Regions from separate parts of the Vibrio sp. D173a genome, predicted to be linked through region 3. Evidence: predicted binding sites of a transcription regulator. Region 3 holds the regulator's gene; each other region holds the start of a gene.
What was found. The regulator CRP, encoded in region 3, controls carbon source genes, mostly activating them, when cyclic AMP is high. The targets are predictions, from matches to a motif close to TGTGANNNNNNTCACA.

Region 1 (2,207 bases), on a different contig from region 3:
AGTAACGGGCTTTACACCCGTTAGCTCAGATACATCTCGAATCGCGTATAGTTTTTCTTCTTGGCTACAATCCATAACGAAGTCTCATCTCCTGTGGGTATGGTTCTAGATATTTCTGTTTTTGTAAGTACGCATCTGGGTACGCGTTGAGATAGTGCTTAATTAACGTTAGCGGCGCAAGCAGTGGTAATAACCCTGTGCGGTAGTCACTGATCACGGTCGCAAGTTCTGCTTTCTCGTCAGAAGTTAATGAGCGTTTAAAGTAGCCTTGTAAGTGCATCAACACATTGGTGTTATTTTTGCGGCTGGCACGGTTTTGTAGTGCTTGCATCAAGCCCAGACGGTATTGGCTGTAAAACTCATCGATTTCATAGTTCGCTACATCAGCCACCAATCGACCAAGAGAACGGTACGATTCTGGGTGGTGCGCCATCAGCGTCAGCTTGTAGCGCGAGTGAAACTCGACAATCTTACCGCGGGTTGGCTCTCCACCCATTGACTCATAAAAGTCATTCAAACAATAAATACGCGTAATGAAGTTCTCTTTTAATACCGGATCGTTCAGGCGACCGTCTTCTTCTACTGGTAACCACGGCATTTTTTCCATTAACGTTTTGGTGTACAAACCAACACCTTCTTTTGCCGCATTGTTTTTGCTGTACACCTTTACACGTTCCATACCGCAAGTCGGCGACTTAGCGCAAACGATGTAACCGCACAGTTGCTCACCTTGTAGTTCGTTCACTTTATTTTCGGAATAAGCGAGCATGTTTTCTGTGTGGTCGTTGTCAGGATTTTTTGTCTCGACCAATGCAATACGTTCTTCATTGCTGACTAGGCGGATAGTAGGACGCGGCACAGACATGCCTACACCAACTTCAGGGCAAACTGGCACAAAGCTGAAGTAGCCGTCTAATTCCTTCGTTACGAAGTTGCTGATTTTATGTCCCGAATCGAAACGTACTCGTTCTCCAAGTACACAAGAGCTGATACCGACTTTGATTGAAGATTCCATAACGAAGCATCCTATACAAAATGTTTTGTTGTACAACTTATAGCAAGTCAATTAACATTGTACAAGAAAATAAATTGTACAATTTAATCGTTTTACTCATTCATATAGGATTTAGATCAGACGATTTGAAGAAAAAATTTGAGGGCGATATAGGGATTTTGTGCACGCAATCGACAAACTGCTCAAAAGCAAATCGATTGCCTTTTTGCTTTCAACAGATTTGGTTATCAAAAGATTATTTAAACACTAGAACCGACCGTTTTGTGACTTAACTCTCAAGTCCCCTTACCCTGTCCCGATATTATGGCCTCAACGAAAACGAACAAGTTCAACAGAATTGGTAATAGCATCTATAATTGATGCGTTTTACCTGAACAAAACTTTGGAGAGCACTTATGGCAACCCCACACATTAACGCACAACCAGGTGATTTCGCTGAAACAGTTCTAATGCCAGGCGACCCGTTGCGCGCTAAATACATCGCAGAAACGTTCCTAGAAGATGTGACACAAGTTTGTGACGTTCGCAACATGTTCGGCTTTACTGGCACTTACAAAGGCAAAAAAGTTTCTGTAATGGGCCACGGTATGGGTATCCCATCAGCCTGTATCTACACACACGAGCTAATCGCTGAGTACGGCGTGAAAAACGTTATCCGTGTAGGTAGCTGTGGTGCAGTACGTGACGACGTGAAACTAATGGACGTTGTTATTGGCATGGGTGCATCTACAGACTCAAAAGTAAATCGTATCCGTTTCAACAACCACGACTTCGCGGCAATCGCTGACTACGGCCTTCTAGAAGAAGCGGTAAACCAAGCGCGTGCTCAAGAAGTTCCAGTAAAAGTTGGTAACGTATTCTCTGCAGACCTGTTCTATACACCAGAAGCAGACATCTTCGAGAAGATGGAAAAACTAGGCATCCTAGGTGTAGATATGGAAGCGGCTGGTATCTACGGTGTGGCTGCAGACCTAGGCGCGAAAGCACTAACTATCCTAACGGTCTCTGACCACATCATTCGTGGTGAAAAACTAAGCTCAGAAGAGCGTCAAAAGTCGTTCAACGACATGATGAAAGTTGCATTAGAAACAGCAATCAACATCTAAGAAACTTCTAAGTAGTAAATTGCAGCCGGAGCCTGACCGGCTGCACGAATTATCCCGAGGGGGCGATTGTGTCTAACGGCGAACTG
Region 2 (2,207 bases), on a different contig from region 3:
TCCCTTACAAAATAAAGTGATGAAACCGAATTTGCAGGGGATCATACTGAATTTTAAAAATGATGCAAACGTTTGCGTAAGGTTTTTTGATAATAAAAAAGCCCTACACTGGGTAGAGCTTCTCGCTTGTTGTCTGGATAAATTAAACGTTAACAAAGCTCACTGGAATATCAGGATTTAGTGCTTCTAGCGTCGATTGAGTATCAGCTAGGTGGCTGATCTTACCTTGTGAGTTTTCAACTAACGCAGCAGCTTTGATGTCTTCAAACTTCTCACCAGCCATCAGGATTTGAATTAATGCAACCTGCAGTGGTGGAAGGCTAGGGTTGAATGCAGCGTTTTCTGCGTACGCGCCTTGGAATACAAGGCCACTGTTCATCTCAAGCGCAATACCACTCAAGTTGTTTGTGTATGGCGCGTGGCTAATGTTCATCGCATTGACGGCTTTTTGGATTAAAGCATCGTCTTCATCACAAACAAACTCGTGTTTCACCTCAGCCATAAGACCTGACTCAATACCTAGATCCGCCGGACCAAACGCTTCCGGAAGGTAGTGATGAAGTGACTTTTCTTCACGTTCTGGTAACTGGATCTTTAATTTCTTTGCTGTGCTTAGCTCGTTCATGAACTGACGGCAGTGGCCGCAAGGGCTGTAGTTGATAGTGATGTCTTTCACACCATGTTCGCCTTTCATCCAAGCATGGCTGATGGCGCACTGCTCAGCATGAACGGTTTGACCTAGCTGAACACCGAAAAACTCCATATTCGCGCCAAAGTAAAGACGACCGGAAAGGCCACGAACAATCGCACCGACATAGAATTCAGAGATTGGAGCGTAAGAAAACGCTGCGGCAAAAGGAAGTAGAGCAACACGAAGCTCTTTGTCTGAAAGGTTGGTCGCGTTCAGCAGTTCACCAAACTGTTGTTCAGAAATAGTGGCATCAAAATCGTCAGCTAAAACGATGGGAGCAAGATGTGTTGAAAGTGCTTCAGGAGCGCTTGCTAGCGCCTGTTCAATGCGACTTTTCATGTTGAATCCTTGTTATTGCATGGACAGTTATTCTATGTGAAAGATGGAAATGTTCTGTGCTTTAGATCACGTTAATGTGTGTAATGATGATTTACGTTACATAATTAGAGTGAGCTCACACATGTATTCGATTTCACGACGATTTAACGTTATCTCTGTCCCACTAATAACTATATCAATGGATATTCATATTGCGAATTTTCTGGAAGAGGTTTTGGCTTGCTCACTTTAGATTAAGACTAAGGGGAGCAAGTCAGTCACTTTTTATTGGTATAACCAAACGGCTAGAGCAAAAAAGCTTGGCGCAAGAATAGAAGTGATGATGCCACAAAGCACCAAAGCAAGAGATGAGAAAGCGGCATCGCCCGGTTGTTTCTCAGCACAGGTTGCTGTGCCGAGTGCATGCGAAACCGTACCCATTGTCAGGCCACGAGCGATAGGGTGTTTAATGCCAATAAGGTTAAAGATTGGGTAAGCTAAAATCGCCCCGAATAAACCAACAATAAGCACTAGAATAGCGGCAACTGCGGCTTCACCACCTAAGTGGCTAGAGATTTCCATCGCAATAGGCGTTGTTACTGATTTGCCCACTAAGCTCGCAATGAGGCTGATGTCGGCTTTGAACGCAACAGCAATAAGTGTTGCCGTTAGCATCGACATCACGCTGCCCAAAGAGCAAGCCAGTGCGATAATGCGCCAATTGGCTTTTATTTGTGGCAATTGCTCATAGAGCGGATACGCTAGCGCAACAACAGCGGGTTGAAGCAAGAAGCTAATGTACTCGTTGTCGGCGTAGTAGGTTTCAAACGGCACTTTTAAAAAGATTAACAAAGGGATCAGTACCGCTATGCTGATCAAAAGCGGGTTAGCGATTGGATTGTTGACCTTAATTGCGATTTGACGCGCGGCAAGGAAAACCACAATAGTGACAAGTAACCACATATCAATGTTTCTCCTTGAGTAAGTAATCCAAGAACCAAGCCAAGCTGATCAATACAATCAGCGACCCTCCGACTGCACTTGCAATAATAGGCAGCGCGTTCGCCAACAACATATCAAAGTGCTGCATCAAACCAACGCTGATTGGGACGAACAGTAAGATCATGTAGCGAATGAAAAGTGTTGCGCCAGGCTTAACCCATTCGACTTTTACCAAGCCAAGAGTCATTGAGAAAAA
Region 3 (2,207 bases):
ACATACCGTCACAGGTTGATGACCGCTCGTTCGTGATTCTGGACAGCCCACGGGCTGTGAACGAGCGGTCAACTTCTTCTTACCCCTAACTCTACATTTCATAACAAGGAGTCGTTATGACGCCCGATGTGTTATTTGAATCGCTATGGCAAGACTACATTCAACGTCTGTGCCCTTCTGCTGCTAAAGTCCATCAACTTCTTCAAGAAGATGAGCCTCTGATTAATGACCATATTGCGCTACGTACGTTTAATGTCGCTCCCCTAGGCATTGAAACGTTAGCGAAGCCATTCTTGGCGGTGGGTTACAAAGCCTGTGGTGACTACGTATTTGAAAGCAAAAAGCTGGTGGCAAAACATTTTGAGCACCCAGATCCGAAACAACCAAAAGTCTTCATCAGTGAATTGAAAGTGGATGAGTGCTCACCAGAGCTACAAGCCATCGTTCGTAAACTGGTGGAGCAGGTTGATGCTTCTAAACTGACAGGCAGTGACTTCTTGTACGGCGGACGCTTGTGGGACCTAAGCTATGCTGACTTTCAAACCTTGGCGAAAGAGAGTGAATACGCTTCTTGGCTTGCAGCGCATGGTTACGGAGCGAACCACTTCACAGTGAGTGTGAATCAACTCAATCAGCATGAAGAAGTGAAGCAAGTGAACGACCACCTGCGCACAGCAGGCTTTACCATCAACGAGAATGGCGGTGAAGTAAAAGGCACGCCAGAGGTGCTACTAGAGCAATCGTCGACCATGGCAGACAAAGTGCCAGTGACCTTTACTGAAGGCGTTGAGGTGATTCCTGGAGGCTTCTACGAGTTTGCTAAGCGCTACCCAATGGATAACGGTGAGTTGTACCCAGGATTTGTGGCTGCATCGGCAGATAAGATCTTCGAAAGCACCAACGGGTAAAGAAGAGGCGAGAATGGGCTACGCCCTCTAGATGCGGAAACGCTTCGCTGCGGGAGGTTCTCACTCTCGGAATCTGAGAGGGCTTAATCCCGAAGGACGAAGTCCGCTCTCGGAATGCAGGTTCCCGATTCCCAAAAAAGAAAAAGCCACCAAACTTGCATTTGGTGGCTTTTAAATTTTTTAAACGTTAATCGAGATTAACGAGTCCCGTAAACAACGATAGTTTTACCGTGCGCAGAAATTAGGTTCTGCTCTTCTAGCATCTTCAAGATACGGCCTACTGTCTCACGAGAACAGCCAACAATTTGACCGATTTCTTGACGAGTGATCTTGATTTGCATGCCGTCTGGGTGCGTCATCGCATCTGGCTGTTTAGCAAGGTTCAGAAGAGTCTGAGCGATACGACCAGTTACGTCTAGGAACGCTAGGTCACCCACTTTTTGGCTAGTAACTTGTAGACGACGAGCCATTTGCGCAGAAAGGCGCATTAGGATGTCTGGGTTAACTTGGATAAGTTGACGGAATTTCTTGAAAGAAATCTCTGCCACTTCACAAGGAGATTTAGCGCGAACCCAAGCTGTACGCTCTTGGTCTTCTTCGAATAGACCAAGCTCACCAATGAAGTCGCCTTGGTTTAGGTAAGAAAGGATCATTTCCTTACCTTCTTCGTCTTTGATAAGAACCGCAACAGAACCTTTAACGATGTAGTACAAAGTCTCTGCTTTTTCGCCCGCGTGAATTAGCGTGCTCTTTGATGGGTACTTATGAATATGACAGTGTGAAAGAAACCACTCTAATGTTGGGTCGGTTTGAGGTTTACCTAGAACCATAATATCTCACTTCCTCTGCAGGGTACGCTTGCGCTATCCATATTTTAGCTAAGCCTGAATGGGCTTACTAGGATAAGAGCACTTTTTATATGCTGCAAGCTCTCTTGTGTTTCGGTTAGAAATAGTATCCTTTTTCGGAAACGATTTCTTGATTTTAATCGTGCCATGATTGAGATTTTGTAAGCAAAACTGTGCACATGATCACGGTATGAAAAGTAAACACTCAATTTACGAGGTTTTTAGCCAATTTTCCCAGTTTCGATGAGTTGCTGCAGAATCGGCCTCACTATGAGCTCCATTGCAAAGCTCATCTTACCGCCTGGAACCACAATGGTGTTATGGCGAGACATGAATGAGCCATCAATCATCGCCAGCAAATACGGGAAGTCGACATTCTTGATACCGCGTAGGCGGATCACCACGAAGCTTTCATCCAAACTAGGGATGCCTTTGGCGTTAAGTGGGTTGG
Region 4 (2,207 bases), on a different contig from region 3:
TTACCTTCGATACCACGGTCACCGAAGCCGCCAGGTACTAGGATTGCATCTAGACCTTCAAGTACTTCTACGCCTTTCGTCTCAACATCTTGAGAGTCTACGTATCTAATTGTGACGTTTAGACGGTTTTTCAAGCCTGCGTGTTTAAGTGCTTCGTTTACTGACTTGTAAGCATCTGGTAGTTCGATGTATTTACCGACCATACCGATAGTTACTTCACCAGTTGGGTTCGCTTCTTCGTAGATAACCTGTTCCCATTCAGACAGGTCAGCTTCTGGTGCGTTGATACCAAAGCGAGCACAAACTAGGTCATCTAGACCTTGAGACTTAACAAGTTGAGGGATCTTGTAGATAGAATCTACGTCCTTCATTGAGATAACTGCTTTTTCTTGTACGTTACAGAAAAGAGCAATTTTCTTACGCTCGTTCGCTGGGATCATACGATCAGAGCGACAAACTAGAATATCTGGTTGGATACCGATAGAAAGCAGCTCTTTAACAGAGTGCTGAGTTGGCTTAGTTTTCACTTCACCTGCAGCTGCTAGGTAAGGAACTAGCGTTAGGTGCATGAACATTGCGCGTTCACGGCCTAGTTCTACAGCAAGCTGACGGATAGCTTCCATAAATGGTAGTGATTCGATATCACCTACCGTACCACCGACTTCAACGATAGCAACATCATGGCCTTCAGAACCTGCGATTACGCGGTCTTTGATAGCATTAGTGATGTGAGGGATAACCTGAATGGTTGCACCTAGGTAATCACCGCGACGTTCTTTACGTAGTACGTCTGCATAAACACGACCAGCAGTGAAGTTGTTACGCTTAGTCATCTTGGTGCGGATGAAACGCTCGTAGTGACCAAGGTCAAGGTCAGTCTCTGCGCCATCTTCCGTAACGAACACTTCACCGTGTTGAGTTGGGCTCATTGTGCCTGGATCAACGTTGATGTAAGGGTCAAGCTTCATCATAGTCACTTTAAGACCACGAGCTTCTAGAATAGCGGCAAGAGATGCTGCTGCAATACCTTTACCTAGAGAGGATACAACCCCGCCAGTAACAAAAATGTAATTTGTCGTCATGTTTAACCTGAAATTGGTTGAATGAGGGAAATGGAGTGCTTCTGGACGGGACGTAAATATACCAGAAGCTCCTAACCGCCACAACGTGAAATCTATCACACCGTAATTTTTTATTTTTTGCTTCAAATCAAATTCGAGTATTCATGCAATTTCAGCTTCGCTCTTCCCGTTTCACCTCATCCCACATGGAATCGAGTTCATCTAGAGTAAAGTCTGTGAGCTGCTTACCGTGCGCTGAAACTTTAGTTTCCACGCCTTTAAAGCGTTTCGAGAACTTTAAGTTGGCTTTTGCCAGTGCTACTTCTGGGTCTTTCCCTAAGTGACGCGACAGGTTCACGGTAGCAAATAAAAGATCGCCTAATTCAAGTTCGACTTTTTCCTCATCCGGCCTAATTTGAAGCGCTTCTTCCATTACCTCTTCAATTTCTTCCTGCACTTTGCCTACAACCGGGCCAAGCGAATCCCAATCGAAGCCAAATTTTGCGCACTTTTTCTGGATCTTTGTAGCACGCGAAAGCGCAGGTAGAGAGTTTGGTATTGAGTCTAGAATACTTTCTTCAGCTTTGCCTACTTGTGCTTTCTCTTTCGCTTTTTCCGCTTCCCAGTTTGCGTTAATCGCTTCTTCAGAATCGAACTCTACTTCTGAAAAAACATGAGGATGGCGACGCGTCAGCTTCTCGTTAACGGTTTCCACCACATCAGAAAACTCAAACAATCCCTGCTCTTTCGCCATTTGGCTGTAGAAAATCACTTGGAACAATAAGTCACCCAACTCTTCTTGCAAGTTAGGCCAATCACGGTTTTGAATCGCATCCACCACTTCGTAGGTTTCTTCGATAGTGTGCGGAACAATGGTGTCGAAGGTCTGCTTTAAATCCCAAGGGCAACCGCTTTCTGGGTCACGCAGCTTCGACATGATTTGTTCTAACTGTTCAATTGGATGACTCATTCTCTGTTCCTTTAAAACTTTCTATCTAAAGAAAAAGGTGAGTAGCCAAAACCACTCACCTTTGTTATATGTTGATCAATTCTCTAAATAATTGAAGCTGTAGCTAGGCGGCAAGCGAGCGGACTCCATCACATAGCCTGCCTATGTGATGAGCCTGGGCCGGCACTCCGGAGTGA

Region 1: deoD (purine-nucleoside phosphorylase) is a predicted target of CRP. The motif match lies at 1,278-1,293, and genes of this name have one in related genera.
Region 2: cdd (cytidine deaminase) is a predicted target of CRP. The motif match lies at 1,135-1,150, and genes of this name have one in related genera.
Region 4: KIV40_RS01370 (CTP synthase) is a predicted target of CRP. The motif match lies at 1,167-1,182, and genes of this name have one in related genera.

The regions. Positions count from the first base shown of each region.
Region 1 is NZ_JAHGAH010000108.1:13,337-15,543, forward strand. It holds gene KIV40_RS11995 (MerR family transcriptional regulator) at 1-75, opposite strand, end outside; gene KIV40_RS12000 (DUF523 and DUF1722 domain-containing protein) at 65-1,015, opposite strand; gene deoD (purine-nucleoside phosphorylase) at 1,411-2,121, shown strand; gene KIV40_RS12010 (hypothetical protein) at 2,190-2,207, shown strand, end outside.
Region 2 is NZ_JAHGAH010000180.1:2,042-4,248, forward strand. It holds gene cdd (cytidine deaminase) at 143-1,030, opposite strand; gene KIV40_RS18035 (LrgB family protein) at 1,295-1,972, opposite strand; gene KIV40_RS18040 (CidA/LrgA family protein) at 1,974-2,207, opposite strand, start outside.
Region 3 is NZ_JAHGAH010000070.1:16,960-19,166, reverse strand. It holds gene KIV40_RS08120 (DUF1338 domain-containing protein) at 117-908, shown strand; gene crp (cAMP-activated global transcriptional regulator CRP) at 1,106-1,738, opposite strand; gene KIV40_RS08110 (phosphoribulokinase) at 1,978-2,207, opposite strand, start outside.
Region 4 is NZ_JAHGAH010000007.1:70,152-72,358, forward strand. It holds gene KIV40_RS01370 (CTP synthase) at 1-1,082, opposite strand, end outside; gene mazG (nucleoside triphosphate pyrophosphohydrolase) at 1,234-2,031, opposite strand.